DNA from 2 places in the Bacillus siamensis genome. Region 1 is predicted to be linked to the other one. Evidence: riboswitches for the same ligand, from Rfam matches in the RefSeq annotation. Region 1 holds a riboswitch; the other holds the start of a gene.
What was found. Region 1 has a riboswitch for S-adenosylmethionine ahead of metN (methionine ABC transporter ATP-binding protein MetN). Riboswitches for the same ligand answer to the same signal wherever they lie in the genome.

Region 1 (8,121 bases):
AGAAATTAAAGACCTCTATGAAAAGAGCGGACTTGAGCTGAGAAAGTTTTTCAACACGAGCGGCATGAAATACCGCGAGCTGAACCTAAAGGAAAAACTGTATCACATGTCAGAGGATGAACAGCTTGACCTTCTGGCATCTGACGGTATGCTCCTGAAACGCCCGATTACGACAGACGGCGAAAAAGTCACCGTCGGCTTCAAAGAAGACCAATTCGAAAAATATTGGATGTAATGCCGCGTTCTAAGAATTATGGTATCTTCTTATTATAAGAAAAAATTGGAGGGATTTAGATGAGCACACCGAAAGATATGCGTTATTCCAAAGAGCACGAATGGGTCAAAGTTGAGGACGGAAAAGCCCGTATCGGGATTACACATTTCGCGCAAGCCGAACTTGGCGATATCGTATTTGTCGAGCTTCCGGAAGTCGGCGCTGAAATTAAAGCGGACGAGCCATTCGGCAGCGTAGAATCCGTCAAAACCGTATCCGAATTGTACGCACCGATTAACGGAACGGTGACGGAAGTGAACGAAGACCTTGATGACAGCCCTGAATTCGTAAACGAGTCTCCATATGAAAAAGCGTGGATGATCGTCGTAGAACCGGCTGATGCTGAAGAAATCGAAAACCTCATGACTTCCGAGCAATATGACGAAATGACACAGGAAGACTGATCGGATAGCAAAAGGGCCATTTGGACATTCTATCTGTAACGGGAGGTGTCTAATATGGCTTTTGATAAACAAAAGGTCGATGTGACGGAAAACGTCACGGGCCGCTTTCAAAACGGCAGGTTTTCCTTGTTTCATGAAAATGAAGCCATCGGCGAGATGACAGGCATGAACCAGTACGAGCTCAAACAGGGCTTTTCATTTGAGAATCAAAAATTTTATAAAACAGCCGATGTCATAAACGGCAGTGATCCGAAATATGTGGATTGCGATTATGAGAACGGCTGGTGTTAACAGTTGGCGGTGAATTTCACTGCCTTCTTTTTTAATCTGACGCTAAAACAATCGGCAGGTGATGCTTATGAACAACGAAGATGAAAAGGTGATCATCGTAGAAGGGAAATCGGATAAAATCAAAGTCAGAGAAGTGCTCATCGAACCCGCGGAAATCGTCTGTACAAACGGGACGATCGGCCAAACCGAACTGGAAGATTTGGCGGACCGCCTGTTTGACAGAGACGTCTTTATATTAACGGACGCAGATGAATCCGGAGAAAAATTAAGAAAACAGCTGAAACGGGAGCTTCCCGAAGCGCGCCATATCTATATAGACAGAACATACAGGCAAGTCGAGTCGTGCCCGGGCCATCATCTCGCATCTGTGCTGATCAGAGCCGGCCTTGATGCAGACCCTGTATTTTTGAAAAAGAACGACCTGAGGTGATAATCAAAATGAAAGAACTCCAAGAAAATGAACTCGAATTGATTCAGGATGACGTCTATCTCCTGTATTTGTACACCCCGTTTTGCGGCACATGCCAGCTGGCGTCCAAGATGCTTTCTGTCGTCGAAGAAATGCTGCCCGGCACCGCCTTCTATAAAAACAACGTGAATTATTCCCCCGCATTCGCCAAAGCCTATCAGATTGAAAGCGTTCCGTGCTTTTTGCTGTTTAAAGGCGGAGAACTTGTTGAGAAAGGATACGCCTTCCGCTCCGTTTCCTATTTATATGAGCTGATTAAACAAAAAACATCGCAAACGTTCCCGATGTGACAATTTTTACAGGAAAATGTCGTGCGGTTTATAAAGGGTTCTGTCCGTTAAAAAGAGAAAGTGTATGTATGGCCATTAAAACGGGAGGTTATACGAGTGGAGAAAATAGAAGTTTTGGAGAATGACGGACAGCATCTGTTTTTGAAACCGCTATTAAACGCCTCAACGCTGCTGATTACATTCCAGGGAGAAAAAGAAGCCTTAACGGTCTCAATTAACGGACAGGGAGAAATGAGAAAAACGTCAGTTTCAAAGGAAAAATCTAATTTGACCTTTTACGGAAACCAGGCGGAAATCATCCATCTCCTGCACGGTGATGTCTCTTTGCAGAAGCTCATCCAAAGCGGAAAACTCAAAGTGAAAGGATCATTCCGGGCCCTGCTGAAGCTGGAGGCCATCCTCTGGCTGACAAACGGATTTTTTCAGACGATCAGCAAACAGCCGTAAACTGCCAATCTACTATGTGACAATAGCTTCCATTATTTATTTTATTGACTTTTTATCATTCGCCGTGCTATTCTACAGTAAGAATTTCCGGACGAAAATACGATATGTTTTCTCTTATCAAGAGAGGTGGAGGGAAGTGCCCTATGAAGCCCGGCAACCATCAACGATGTTGAAATGGTGCCAATTCACTCAAAGCGGTCTGCTTTGAAAGATGAGAGAAAGGCCTTTTTCAATAAGCCTTTCTGCTCATTTTTGCAGAAAGGCTTTTCTTTTGCGTAGAAAACCGGAAGATTTCTTAGAATAGTGTAAGGCAGGTGATTGCTTTGATCCATCTTCAAAATGTTTCAAAAATTTATAAAGCGAAGCATGGGGATGTCAATGCTGTCCAAGATGTCACTCTTGATATCAAAAAGGGCGAAATATTTGGAATTATAGGATATAGCGGAGCTGGTAAAAGTTCCTTAATCCGTCTTTTGAACGGCCTTGAAAAGCCGACGTCAGGCATCGTGGAAGTTGCAGGGACGGAATTAAATAAAGTAAGCAGCCGCGGGCTGAGAAAAGCGCGTCAGGAAATCAGCATGATTTTCCAGCATTTTAACCTTTTGTGGTCGCGCACCGTCCGGGAGAACATTATGTTTCCGCTGGAAATCGCCGGTGTGAAAAAAAGCGAACGGGTCCGCCGCGCCGATGAGCTGATTAAACTGGTCGGATTAGAGGGGAAAGAAAAGTCTTATCCGTCACAGCTGAGCGGCGGTCAAAAGCAGCGTGTCGGCATCGCCCGGGCGCTCGCCAATAATCCGAAAGTCCTTCTGTGCGATGAAGCGACATCAGCGCTCGACCCGCAGACGACCGATTCAATTTTGGATCTTTTATCCGATATAAATGACAGACTCGGTCTGACGATCGTGCTCATTACCCATGAAATGCACGTCATCCGAAAAATCTGCAACAGAGTCGCCGTTATGGAAAACGGGAAAGTCGTTGAAGAAGGCGAAGTGCTCCAAGTTTTCAGAAACCCGCGCGAACCGATGACCAAGCGTTTCGTTCAGCAGGTGACAGAACCGGAGGAGACGAAAGAAACCATCCAGCATTTTCTGCAGGAAACCGCGACAGGAAAAACGATTCAGCTTTCATTTGTCGGGCAGGCCGCCGAGCAGCCCCTCATTACGGAGATGATCCGAAACTTTGAGGTGGACGTCAATATTCTGCAGGGGAAAATCTCACAGACGAAGGACGGAGCCTACGGTTCTTTATTCATCCATATTGACGGTCAGGAAAAAGAAGTAGAAAACGTGATCCGGTTCATCAAAGACAAACAGGTAGAAGCAGAGGTGATCACAAATGTTTGAAAAATGGTTCCCGAACGTTGATTTAACCGAGCTGTGGACGGCCACATACGAGACCCTTTATATGACGGTCATCGCCTTAGTCTTTTCATTTGTCATCGGAGCGATACTCGGTCTTCTGCTCTTTTTAACGGGCAAGGGAAGCTTATGGGAAAATAAAATCATTAACACCGTGATTGCGGCGGTCGTTAATATTTTCAGGTCTATTCCGTTTCTTATTTTAATTATTCTGCTTCTCGGCTTTACTAAGATTTTAGTCGGCTCGATTTTAGGGCCGAACGCCGCATTGCCTGCGCTGATTATCGGCTCCGCGCCGTTTTATGCCCGGCTTGTTGAAATTGCGCTGCGTGAGGTCGATAAAGGAGTCATCGAAGCTGCCAGATCAATGGGAGCAAAGACATCGACGATTATCTTCAAAGTGCTGATTCCTGAATCAATGCCTGCGTTAATTTCGGGCATCACCGTTACAGCCATCGCCCTGATCGGATCTACCGCCATTGCCGGCGCCATCGGCTCAGGCGGACTCGGAAACCTTGCATATGTAGAGGGGTACCAGTCCAATAATACGGATGTAACGTTTGTAGCAACTGTATTTATACTCATCATCGTCTTTATCATTCAAATCATCGGTGATGTGATTACAAATATAATAGACAAAAGATAAGGGAGGATTTACATTGAAAAAGATTGTACTAAGTGCGCTGCTGCTTGTGTTCGCGGGAGTTTTGGCCGCCTGCGGATCAAACGGATCAAATAAAAAGGAAATCGTCGTCGCTGCGACAAAGACGCCGCACGCTGAAATCTTAAAAGAAGCGGAGCCGCTCCTGAAGGAAAAAGGCTACACATTAAAAGTAAAAGTGCTGAACGATTACAAAATGTACAACAAAGCGTTAGCTGATAATGAAGTGGATGCGAACTACTTCCAGCATGTTCCTTACCTTGAACAGGAAATGAAAGAAAATAAAGATTACAAACTCGTGAATGCCGGAGCCGTTCACCTTGAGCCGTTCGGTATTTATACGAAAAAATACAAATCACTGAAAGACCTGCCTAAAGGCGCGACCATCATCATGACAAACAACGTCGCTGAACAAGGCCGTATGCTGGCAATGCTTGAAAAAGCCGGACTGATTACACTTGATCCGAAGGTAAAAACGATTGACGCCACTACGAAAAACATTACGAAAAACCCGAAAGACCTGACATTCAAAAAAATCGCCCCTGAATTAACGGCGAAAGCATATAATGAAGAAGAAGGCGATGCAGTCTTCATTAACGTCAACTATGCGATTCAAAACAAACTGAATCCGTTAAAAGATGCGATTCAAGTAGAATCAACGAAAAACAACCCGTACGCAAACATCATCGCTGTGCGAAAAGGCGACGAAAAATCAGCGAAAATCAAAGCGCTTATGGAAGTGCTTCACTCTAAGAAAATCAAAGACTTTATTGAGAAAAAATACGACGGAGCCGTGCTTCCTGTATCTGAATAAAGCAAAAACCCCGGATGGATCATCCGGGGTTTTTTTCGGGTATTAATCGGAGAACTGTCCATAATAAAAAGGAAGGTTAACGATTGGAGGGAATGGCAGTGGCTCAATACCAGGATAACGGAAAAAGCGTGCATGACGCATTGAAACAATATAAAGAAGGTTTAGGCATATTCGAGCAAAAAATGCCGATGATGGGGCGGAAGTTTAATGAATTTACTGAACAGTGTTTTTCAGCGGATTCATTAACTGAAAAAGAGAAACAATTAATCGCTCTGGGCATCAGCATCAGCGCTCAAGATGAATTTTGCATGATTTATCACACGAAAGGCTGTCTTGATCAGGGTGCGACAGAGGAAAACATCCTTGAGGTCATCAGCGTCGCGGCGGCATTCGGGGGAGGCGCGGCCCTCAGTCAGGGAGTAACCCTCGTGCAGCAGTGCATTCAGGAATTCGGGCATACAACGCATTAGAAAGAGCAATCGTATGAATACCGTTTTTCAGATAAAGCCAGCGCCGGTTATCGGCACATTCGAAAGGATTCAGGGGCACACTCCCTTTGGCCGGAGCAGAGGATCATTGTTACAATAGAAGCAAATATATGAAGGGATTGATTCATTATCTGCACCAGCCACGAGAGACTGGACCTTGACTATACGCCTGAAATGGAAAAAGCGATGCAGAAGTCACACGGCATCGGCTACGAGGAATACGGACGGCGTCTTTCAAAAAGGATGGAAGTCGAACGGCAGAGGGAGCTTGAGTACCAAAAAAGCAAGTTCCTCGCAGCGCAGCTTAATGAGAAAATCGGTCAGTAAAAAAGGGTGGAATTCCGCCCTTTTTCTGTTTTAAACAGCTTTAATTACACCCTGATCTTTGATAAACTTTAGGAATGTTCCGGGTAATATAAAAAGTTGTATTTACTTTTCATTTGTTATAAAATTAGAATGAGAATAAATTGAGAATAATGATTATATATTTTTGGAGGTATAGATATGGCTGCTTCAACATTAACGATCAAGGATCTTCACGTTGAAATCGAAGGAAAAGAGATCTTAAAAGGTGTAAACCTTGAAATAAAAGGCGGCGAATTCCACGCTGTCATGGGGCCGAACGGTACCGGTAAATCAACGCTTTCTGCAGCGATTATGGGACATCCGAAATACGAAGTCACTAAAGGCAGCATCACGCTTGACGGCAAGGATGTACTGGAAATGGAAGTGGACGAGCGCGCTCAGGCGGGTCTTTTCCTTGCGATGCAGTACCCAAGTGAAATCAGCGGTGTGACGAATGCCGACTTCCTTCGCTCTGCGATTAACGCACGCCGCGAAGAAGGCGATGAAATTTCTCTTATGAAATTCATCCGCAAAATGGACGAAAACATGGAGTTCCTTGAAATGGACCCTGAAATGGCGCAGCGTTACCTGAACGAAGGTTTCTCAGGCGGGGAGAAAAAACGCAACGAAATCCTTCAGCTTATGATGATCGAGCCGAAAATCGCCATTCTTGACGAGATCGATTCAGGTCTTGATATCGATGCGCTTAAAGTCGTTTCTAAAGGAATCAACAAAATGCGCAGCGAAAACTTCGGCTGCTTAATGATCACTCACTATCAGCGCCTTCTGAACTACATCACGCCGGATGTCGTTCACGTTATGATGCAGGGACGCGTTGTGAAATCAGGCGGTGCGGAGCTTGCACAGCGCCTTGAAGCGGAAGGTTATGACTGGATTAAACAAGAACTCGGCATTGAAGACGAAACTGTAGGTCAAGAAGCGTAAGCGTTAGGGGGATTAACATGACATTGGAAACGAAACTATCCGTAGATCAGGAATATGTCAAAGGCTTTTCCGAAAAGCATCAAGAACCTGCCTGGCTGAAAAACCTGCGCTTACAGGCTCTTGAAAAAGCTGAAGATCTGCCGCTGCCTAAGCCTGATAAAACAAAAATCACAAATTGGAACTTTACAAAGTTCAACAAGCATACAGTAGAAAACGCGCCGCTTGCTTCTTTGGAAGATTTAGCTGATGAAGCAAAAGCGCTGATCGATATCGAAAACGAAGACAAAACGTTATATGTGCAGCGTGACCAAACGCCTGCATTCCTGTCTCTCTCTAAAGAGCTGAAAGACAAAGGCGTTATTTTCACGGACATCTTAACGGCTGCCCGTGAGCACAGCGACCTCGTTGAGAAATACTTCATGAAAGACGGAGTAAAGGTCGACGAGCATAAACTGACTGCGCTTCATGCGGCATTAATGAACGGCGGAGCATTCCTTTATGTTCCTAAAAACGTTCAGGTGGAGACGCCTGTTCAGGCCGTTTACGTTCATGAAAGCAATGACACGGCATTGTTCAACCACGTGCTGATCGTCGCTGAAGACCACAGCTCCTTCACTTACGTTGAGAACTATATCAGCACGGTGAATCCGAAAGAAGCTGTATTCAACATTATCAGTGAAGTGATCACAGGTGATAATGCCAGCGTGACGTACGGTGCCGTTGACAACTTGTCAGCAGGCGTCACAACATACGTCAACCGCCGCGGAGCCGCGCGCGGACGCGACAGCAAAATCGAGTGGGCGCTCGGTCTGATGAACGACGGCGACACGATTTCTGAAAACACAACAAACCTCTACGGAGACGGCACATACGGCGATACGAAAACCGTGGTTGTCGGAAGAGGAGAACAGACGGAAAACTTTACGACGCAGATCATCCACTTCGGTAAAGCTTCAGAAGGCTATATTCTGAAGCACGGAGTCATGAAAGATGCCGCATCTTCCATCTTTAACGGCATCGGCAAAATTGAGCACGGCGCGTCTAAAGCAAACGCTGAACAGGAATCCCGCGTCTTGATGCTGAGTGAAAAAGCACGAGGCGACGCAAACCCGATTCTGTTAATTGATGAAGACGATGTAACTGCAGGACATGCGGCATCTGTCGGCCGTGTGGACCCTATTCAGCTTTACTACCTGATGAGCCGGGGAATTGCGAAAGAAGAAGCAGAACGCTTAGTCATTTACGGATTCCTTGCTCCGGTGGTAAAAGAACTTCCGATTGAAGGAGTTAAGAAACAGCTCGTCTCCGTCATCGAAAGGAAAGTAAAAT
Region 2 (8,121 bases), 260 kb from region 1:
AGCGCAGTCATCAGAAAGAATGCTTTAATCGGTATGGGCTCCGTCATTCTGGACGGGGCGGAAATCGGAGAAGGCGCGTTTATCGGCGCCGGAAGTCTCGTTCCTCCGGGCAAAACCATTCCTCCCGGCTGTCTTGCGTTCGGCCGGCCCGCAAAGGTCATCCGCCGGCTGACAGAAGAAGACATACGGGACATGGAAAGAATCAGAACGGAATATGTTGAAAAAGGCCGATACTATAAAACACTGCAAGAGAAATAAAAAAGATCAGCTTCATTTTACTACTGTACCATTTTTCAAAATATTATTTAAGTAATAACCATTTGCGTTCCGCTGATTGTCAGGAAACAGTAGCAAAATGTTCAGGAATTTGTTTTATTCTTCCCCCTTTTACCCGATCCTATGAAAAAAGAGCCCATTTCAGCGGGCTCTTTTTTTACGCTTTTTCAGCGAATGTCTGTCCGTTTTCCAGGTTTATGTGTTTTCTTTTGTGGAAGCCTTTCCCGTAATAGGCTGCTAATAAAATGCCGAACCAGACGGGGCCGATGATGACAGCCACCCTGGTTTCTGCATCAAAAGCCATCAGCACAACGACAAATGCGAGAAAAGCCAGTGAGATGTATGAGGAAAAAGGGTATAAAGGCATTTTATATTTCAGTTTTTTCCGTTCTTCCGGCTGTAAACTTTTACGGTATTTCATTTGGGAAAGCAAAATAATCGACCATGTCCAAATTGCTCCGAACGTCGCAATGCTTGTCACCCACGTAAACACTTTCGCCGGCACCACGTAGTTCAGCAGAACGCCGATGCATAACGCACCCGCTGAAACCAATACCGCTTTTCCCGGCACGCCGCCTTTTGTGACCGTGCCGTAGGCTTTCGGGGCTTCATTTTGCTCCGCGAGATTAAACAGCATGCGTCCCGTGCTGAAGATCCCGCTGTTGCAGGAAGAAAGAGCCGCCGTCAAAACGACAAAATTAATGATTCCGGCTGCTGCGGGAATTCCGATTTTTTCAAATGTCAAAACAAACGGACTGCCGCCTGAACCGATTTCCTGCCACGGATAAATTGACATAATGACAAATAAAGCTCCGACGTAAAAAATGAGAATGCGCCAAAAAACCGTATCAATGGCCCGCGCCAATGATTTTTCCGGATTTTTGACCTCACCGGCTGTGACACCGATCAGCTCAATTCCGAGATATGCAAACATGACCATTTGCAGCGACAGCAGCACCCCTTTAATCCCATTCGGGAAAAAGCCGCCGTTGCTCCATAAATTGCTGATTCCAAGCGCGACGCCTCCGTTTCCGAGACCGAATACGATCATCACCAGACCGATCGCAATCATTGACAGAATCGCCAAGACTTTAATGAGCGCAAACCAGAATTCAAGTTCACCATACGCTTTGACCGCCAGAAAGTTGACAGCTGTCATAATGACGAGTGCACAAAGCGCCCAGATCCATGACGGCACGTCAGGGAACCAGTAGCCCATATAAATGCCGACCGCGGTGATTTCCGCCATACAGGTAACGACCCATAAAAACCAATAATTCCAGCCTGTTAAAAAACCGGCCAGCGGTCCGAGATAATCTCTTGCATAGCGGCTGAATGAGCCGGCAACAGGCTTTTGAATCGCCATTTCCCCTAATGCCCGCATAATAAAAAACATGACCAGCCCGCTGCAGGCGTAAGCGGCTAAAATCCCCGGTCCTGCAAGCTTTATGGCAGAAGCTGACCCGAGAAACAGTCCGACCCCTATCGCGGCGCCCAAAGACATAAGCGAGATATGCCTCTCTTCCAAACCGCGGTGAAGCGTTTTTCCTTTGTTTTGCATAACTCTCCCCCCTGATTTTGACAGAAAAGTAACAAACCGAGACGAAATAGCCAGAAAGCACTTTCCGGCATCTGCCCGATTAGTCCTATTATAACCTTTTTCTGAATATTGCGTAATACTTTACTGAAAACATAGCGGAATAGATGGTTTACATAAAACAATAGAAAAAAAGGCTTTCGATAACATCGAAAGCCTTTTGGATTAAACGAAAATGACTTCTTTCGGCTGGTGATTCAGCTCTTCCGGCACCAGTCTTTTTTCAACATTGATGCTGTGCCAGATCATGAAGATCAGCACGGTCCAAATTTTGCGGCTGTTGTCCGCTCTGTCGGCGCAATGATCTTCCAGAAGCTGAAGGACATAATCCTTTTCAATATAAGCGTCTGTTTCACTTTCACGAATGATGTTGCGCACCCATTCGTTCATTTCATTTTTCAGCCAGTGGCGGATCGGCACAGGGAAACCGAGTTTTTTGCGGTTCAGCACATGATCAGGCACAACTCCTTCAGCGGCTTTACGCAGAAGGTATTTCGTCGTACCGTTTTTCGTTTTCAGTTCATCCGGAATTTTAGAAGCCACGTCAAACACGACTTTATCAAGGAACGGCACGCGCAGCTCCAATGAATTGGCCATCGTCATTTTGTCAGCCTTTAACAGGATGTCGCCGCGCATCCACGTGTGAATGTCGACATACTGCATTTTATTAATGTCGCTGTATGAACGGCTTTCCGTAAAGTACGGCTTCGTAACATCACGGTATGAAAGCTCAGGGTTGTAATGTTTGAGCAGCTGTTTTTTCACAGGCTCTTCAAAAATCTTCGCATTCCCGATATAACGGTCCTCAAGCGGTGTGCAGCCGCGGACTAAGAGGCTTTTTCCTCTCATTCCTTCCGGCATGACGGACGCCACATGAAGAAGCATTTTTTTCAGACCGGACGGAATGCGTTCAAACGGTTTAAGCGACAGCGGTTCGCGGTAAATATTGTACCCGCCGAACAGCTCGTCCGCGCCTTCCCCGGATAACGCAACCGTTACATGCTTTTTCGCTTCTTTCGCGACAAAATACAAAGGAATCGCCGCCGGATCTGCAAGCGGGTCATCAAAGTGCCAAACGATTTTCGGAAGCTCGTTCATATACTCCTCAGGAGAAATGACTTTGCTGATATTTTCAATCCCGAGCGCCGCAGCTGTTTCCTTCGCTACGTCAACCTCACTGAAGCCCTGCTGTTCAAAGCCGACAGAAAATGTTTTAAGGTTCGGGTGAAATTCTTTCGCAACTGAGACGATAAAAGAAGAGTCGATGCCGCCGGATAGAAACGAGCCGACAGGAACGTCACTTCTCATGTGGACTTTGACAGAGTCAAAGATTGCGTCTCTGACTTCTTTCACCAATTTATCTTCATCGGACTGAACGGGCTTAAAGTTCGCTTTGAAATACGTTTTAAACGCGATTTCGCCTTCCGGGCGGATCGTAAACTGGCTGCCCGGCTCGACTTTTTTCACTTCAGCATCAAGCGTGCCCGGTTCAGGGACGAATTGGAAAGACATATATTGCTGTAAAGAAGCTTTATCGAGATCAATACCGTTTTGAGCGGCCATTAAACTTTTTCTTTCAGATGCAAAATACACTTTGTCCCCGATGGTTGTGTAATACAGCGGTTTAATGCCGAACGGGTCTCTCGCGCCGTACATGACACGGTCAGTTTTGTTCCAGATTAAAAACGCAAACATTCCGCGAAGCTTTGAAGCGGCTTCTTCTTTATAATGACGGTATGTCGCAAGGAGCACCTCTGTATCGGAATCTGTATTGAAAGTGTAGCCTTTCGCTTCAAGCTCTTCTCTCAATTCAATGTAGTTATAGATTTCGCCGTTAAAAATGATCCAATATTTCTCATCTTCATATGATAAAGGCTGTCCGCCGTTTTCTACGTCAATAATACTGAGCCGTCTGAAGCCGAATCCGACGTGCTCATCATGATAATACCCATCGCTGTCAGGACCGCGGTGAACGATCATTTGGTTCATTTGTTTGATTAGCTCTTCTTGATCTGCGGTTTGAGTTAATGGATGCTTATTAAAAACACCGACAAATCCACACATAGTATAGCCTCCATAAGTGTAATTTTCTAATTGGACCCCCTTTTTATAGACGCTTTGTTACGCCATTGGTTTCACGCTATGTAAAAAATAAGCATGGCAGCATCTGCAAAAAGGGAAAGCCGCTTAAATAAGCGGCTATAAAATTATTCTCCTAGTGCTTCTTTGCGAAGCGCATCCGCCTTGTCAGTACGCTCCCAAGGAAGATCCACATCGTGACGTCCGAAGTGGCCGTAAGCGGCAGTCTGCTTATAGATCGGACGGCGCAAATCAAGCATTTTAATAATGCCGGCAGGTCTCAGGTCGAAGTTATTCCGTACGACTTCGATCAGTTTCTCTTCAGAAGCTTTTCCTGTATCAAATGTATTGATGGAAATAGATACAGGCTGTGCCACGCCGATTGCGTATGCAAGCTGCACTTCACAAGAATCAGCAAGTCCTGCAGCCACGATGTTTTTCGCTACGTATCTCGCAGCGTAAGCCGCTGAACGGTCTACTTTCGTCGCATCCTTACCGGAGAATGCACCGCCGCCGTGGCGTGCATATCCGCCGTATGTGTCAACGATGATTTTACGGCCGGTAAGTCCCGCATCGCCTTGAGGACCGCCGATTACGAAACGTCCCGTAGGGTTGATGAAGTATTTTGTTTCGTCATCAATCAGTTCCTCAGGCACGACAGGGTTAATGACATGCTCTTTCAGATTGCGCTGAATCTGCTCAAGCGTAATTTCCGGATGGTGCTGAGTTGAGATGACGATCGCGTCGATGCGGACCGGCTTGTTGTTTTCATCATATTCAACGGTAACTTGCGTTTTTCCGTCAGGGCGAAGGTACGGAAGAATGTCTTCTTTGCGGACTTCGCTCAAACGGCGGGCCAATTTATGCGCCAAAGAGATCGGAAGCGGCATAAGCTCTTTCGTTTCGTTACACGCATAACCGAACATCAGGCCTTGGTCACCTGCTCCGATAGCTTCGATTTCAGCATCGCTCATTGTGCCTTCACGCGCTTCAAGAGCCTGATCGACACCCATCGCGATATCCGCAGACTGTTCATCAATTGATGTTAAAACAGCGCAAGTCTCCGCATCAAATCCGTATTTTGCCCGTGTGTAGCCGATTTCTTTAATCGTTTCACGGACTGTTTTCGGAATGTCAACGTATGTTGATGTTGTAATCTCTCCGCTTACCAGCACAAGGCCTGTCGTTACAGATGTTTCACAGGCTACGCGCGCGTTCGGGTCTTTTTTTAAAATCTCATCTAAGATGCTGTCAGAAATTTGGTCACAGATTTTATCCGGATGACCCTCGGTAACAGATTCAGATGTAAATAATCGACGGTTTTTACTCATTCACTTTTCCTCCTGAAAAAAGATCTTTTGAAAGACCTTCTCATATGATACGGAACTCGCTCCCTCTTAATACAATGTCATACTATATCAGAGAATGTTAATTGGCATATTTTATGAAATAAAAAAACCTTTTCCACTCGAGGAAAGGGTTTGGTCTGTGTGCCTTTCACTCTTATCGCTCAAGGAAATATTAAACCTTGCATCAGGTTAGCACCTTGGTTTCCCACAGTGTATTCACCTGCTTTTTTACAGAGAAACCGGTTGCTGGGCTTCATCGGGCCTGTCCCTCCGCCAGCTCGGGATAAGAGTATCCGCTCAATGAAATATCTTATCGTAAAAGGGCGGAAAGTGTCAATATGAATTAAAGCGATTACGCGCCTTTATTTCAGGAAGCAATGGAAAAACACAAACAAAAAACAATAAACAGTATAGACTATTTTTATATATGTGTTATACTAATTCCACATTCAGCGAAATAAAAATAAACCGGCAAAGGAAGGGTTTTATGAAATTAGTTGATTTAACTGCAGATCTTCAAGCATTACTCGCAAGTCCAAATGTGCATCATAATTTATCGGCGCCAAAACTTACCGAAAAAGTGATCACCCGAAATGAAGGCACACTGACATCTACGGGCGCCGTACGTGCCACTACCGGTGCATATACGGGGCGATCACCTAAAGATAAATTTATCGTTCGTGAAAAAAGCACAGAAAATCAAATTGATTGGGGCGCGGTGAACCAGCCCATTTCTGAAGAGGCGTTTGAAAAGCTGTACGCCAAAGTCGTCAGCTACTTAAAACAGAGAGATGAACTGTTTGTTTTTGAAGGATTCGCAGGCGCGGATGAAAAATACAGACTGCCGATTACAGTCGTAAATGAATTTGCATGGCACAACCTGTTCGCGCGCCAGCTGTTTATCAGACCGGAGACGGCTGAAAGGGACCCGAAAGCACAGCCGTTTACCATTCTCTCAGCTCCGCATTTTAAAGCGGATCCGGAGACGGACGGCACGCATTCGGAAACATTTATCATTGTATCTTTCGAAAAGCGCGTCATTTTAATCGGCGGCACCGAATACGCCGGAGAAATGAAAAAATCAATTTTCTCCATTATGAACTTCCTTCTTCCCCAGCAAGATATTCTGCCGATGCACTGCTCAGCCAACGTCGGTGAAAAAGGTGATGTCGCCTTGTTCTTCGGTCTTTCCGGCACAGGGAAAACGACGCTTTCGGCCGATGAAGACCGGAAACTGATCGGCGATGACGAGCACGGCTGGTCAGACTCCGGCGTGTTTAACATTGAAGGCGGATGTTATGCTAAATGTATCAACCTGAGCGAAGAAAAAGAACCGCAGATTTTTCGTGCGATCCGCTTTGGGTCTGTTCTTGAGAATGTTGTGCTTGATGAAAAAACGGGTGAGGCGGATTACGACAATTCCTTCTACACGGAAAACACAAGAGCCGCGTATCCGATTGAGATGATCGGCAATATCGTGCAGCCGAGCATTGCCGGCCATCCGCAGGCGATCGTCTTTTTAACGGCGGACGCGTTCGGGGTGCTCCCTCCGATCAGCAAACTGACGAAGGAACAGGCGATGTATCATTTCTTAAGCGGGTACACCAGCAAACTCGCGGGAACCGAGCGCGGCGTGACATCTCCGCAAACGACTTTCTCCACGTGCTTCGGTTCACCTTTCCTGCCGCTTCCGGCTCACGTCTATGCCGAAATGCTCGGGCATAAAATCGACGAGCACGGCGCTCAAGTCTTCCTGGTCAACACAGGCTGGACCGGCGGAGGGTACGGAGTCGGAGAGCGGATGAAACTTTCGTATACAAGAGCGATGGTAAAAGCCGCAATTGACGGCACGCTTGATCAGACAAATATGACGGCTGACAGCATTTTCGGCCTGCACAGTCCCGTTCACGTTCCGGGCGTTCCGGATGAGGTTCTTCAGCCTGAAAACACATGGAGCGATAAAAAAGCATACAACGAAAAGGCGCTGTTTTTAGCCAATGAGTTTAAAGAAAACTTTAAAAAGTTTTCTCATGCAGACTCGATCGCCAAAGCCGGCGGGCCTCTCGTTTAATCAAAAAAGCCAAGGGCGCTGCTGCCCTCGGCTTTTGTTTTTTCAGTTAGTCGAATGAAGCGAAGTGAGTCTGTATGTAATGCTCGTCCGGCCGTTCGCCCATTCGAGCTTTTGGACTTCGCCGGTTCCGGATTTCTCGCCGTTTTTTGTTTTGCGCACGTCCATCGGAATATCAAGAGGATAAACGCGGTAGCCCTCTTTTTCCAATAAAAAGATATTTTCCTCTATCCGTTTTTCATTGCCTTTTGTCACAATCATTGTATTAAATTCAACAGGCATTCCCAAAATGAAAATCCCCTTTCATTCTCTTTTTCTTTATTATCATATCATAAATCCGTTATCTTACCTTGTCTTCATCCATTCCGCCAGACGCCGGACAATGCGCCTGTTTTCCTGCGGCGGAAAATAATGCGTAAAACCGCTGTAATACCAGGTTTCCACCGGTTTTCCCGCCTCTTTCAGCCTGTCCTCAATTATCCGGGCATGTTCGATCGAAACATTTTCGTCATTCTCGCCGTGGATGAGCAGCACAGGCGCTTGAATACGGTCTGCTTTTTCAAACGGCGAACGCCATCTGTATTCATCCGGCACCTTTTTCGGCGTGCCGCCGATCACCCGCTTCATCATCCGCCGCATATCCTTCCGCTCTTCATAAGTAAGCACCATATCACTCACACCGCCCCAAGAGACGAGCGAAGCCGCCTGATGCCCCATCTCGATCGCAGTCAAAAGCCCCATGATGCCGCCTC

Region 2: another riboswitch for S-adenosylmethionine. It lies ahead of metK (methionine adenosyltransferase); the one in region 1 lies ahead of metN (methionine ABC transporter ATP-binding protein MetN).

What each region holds. Positions count from the first base shown of each region.
Region 1 is NZ_CP155579.1:3,118,981-3,127,101, reverse strand. It holds gene ABDB98_RS15460 (arsenate reductase family protein) at 1-235, shown strand, start outside; gene gcvH (glycine cleavage system protein GcvH) at 295-678, shown strand; gene ABDB98_RS15450 (YusG family protein) at 733-969, shown strand; gene ABDB98_RS15445 (toprim domain-containing protein) at 1,037-1,399, shown strand; gene ABDB98_RS15440 (thioredoxin family protein) at 1,408-1,728, shown strand; gene ABDB98_RS15435 (SCP2 sterol-binding domain-containing protein) at 1,825-2,175, shown strand; SAM riboswitch class I at 2,287-2,393, shown strand; gene metN (methionine ABC transporter ATP-binding protein MetN) at 2,499-3,524, shown strand; gene ABDB98_RS15425 (methionine ABC transporter permease) at 3,517-4,185, shown strand; gene metQ (methionine ABC transporter substrate-binding lipoprotein MetQ) at 4,199-5,014, shown strand; gene ABDB98_RS15415 (carboxymuconolactone decarboxylase family protein) at 5,107-5,484, shown strand; gene ABDB98_RS15410 (hypothetical protein) at 5,677-5,829, shown strand; gene sufC (Fe-S cluster assembly ATPase SufC) at 6,007-6,792, shown strand; gene sufD (Fe-S cluster assembly protein SufD) at 6,810-8,121, shown strand, end outside.
Region 2 is NZ_CP155579.1:2,859,598-2,867,718, forward strand. It holds gene ABDB98_RS13975 (gamma carbonic anhydrase) at 1-258, shown strand, start outside; gene alaP (alanine permease AlaP) at 434-1,837, opposite strand; gene asnB (asparagine synthase (glutamine-hydrolyzing)) at 2,039-3,937, opposite strand; gene metK (methionine adenosyltransferase) at 4,081-5,283, opposite strand; SAM riboswitch class I at 5,453-5,591, opposite strand; gene pckA (phosphoenolpyruvate carboxykinase (ATP)) at 5,789-7,372, shown strand; gene ABDB98_RS14000 (DUF2584 domain-containing protein) at 7,415-7,657, opposite strand; gene ABDB98_RS14005 (alpha/beta hydrolase family protein) at 7,715-8,121, opposite strand, start outside.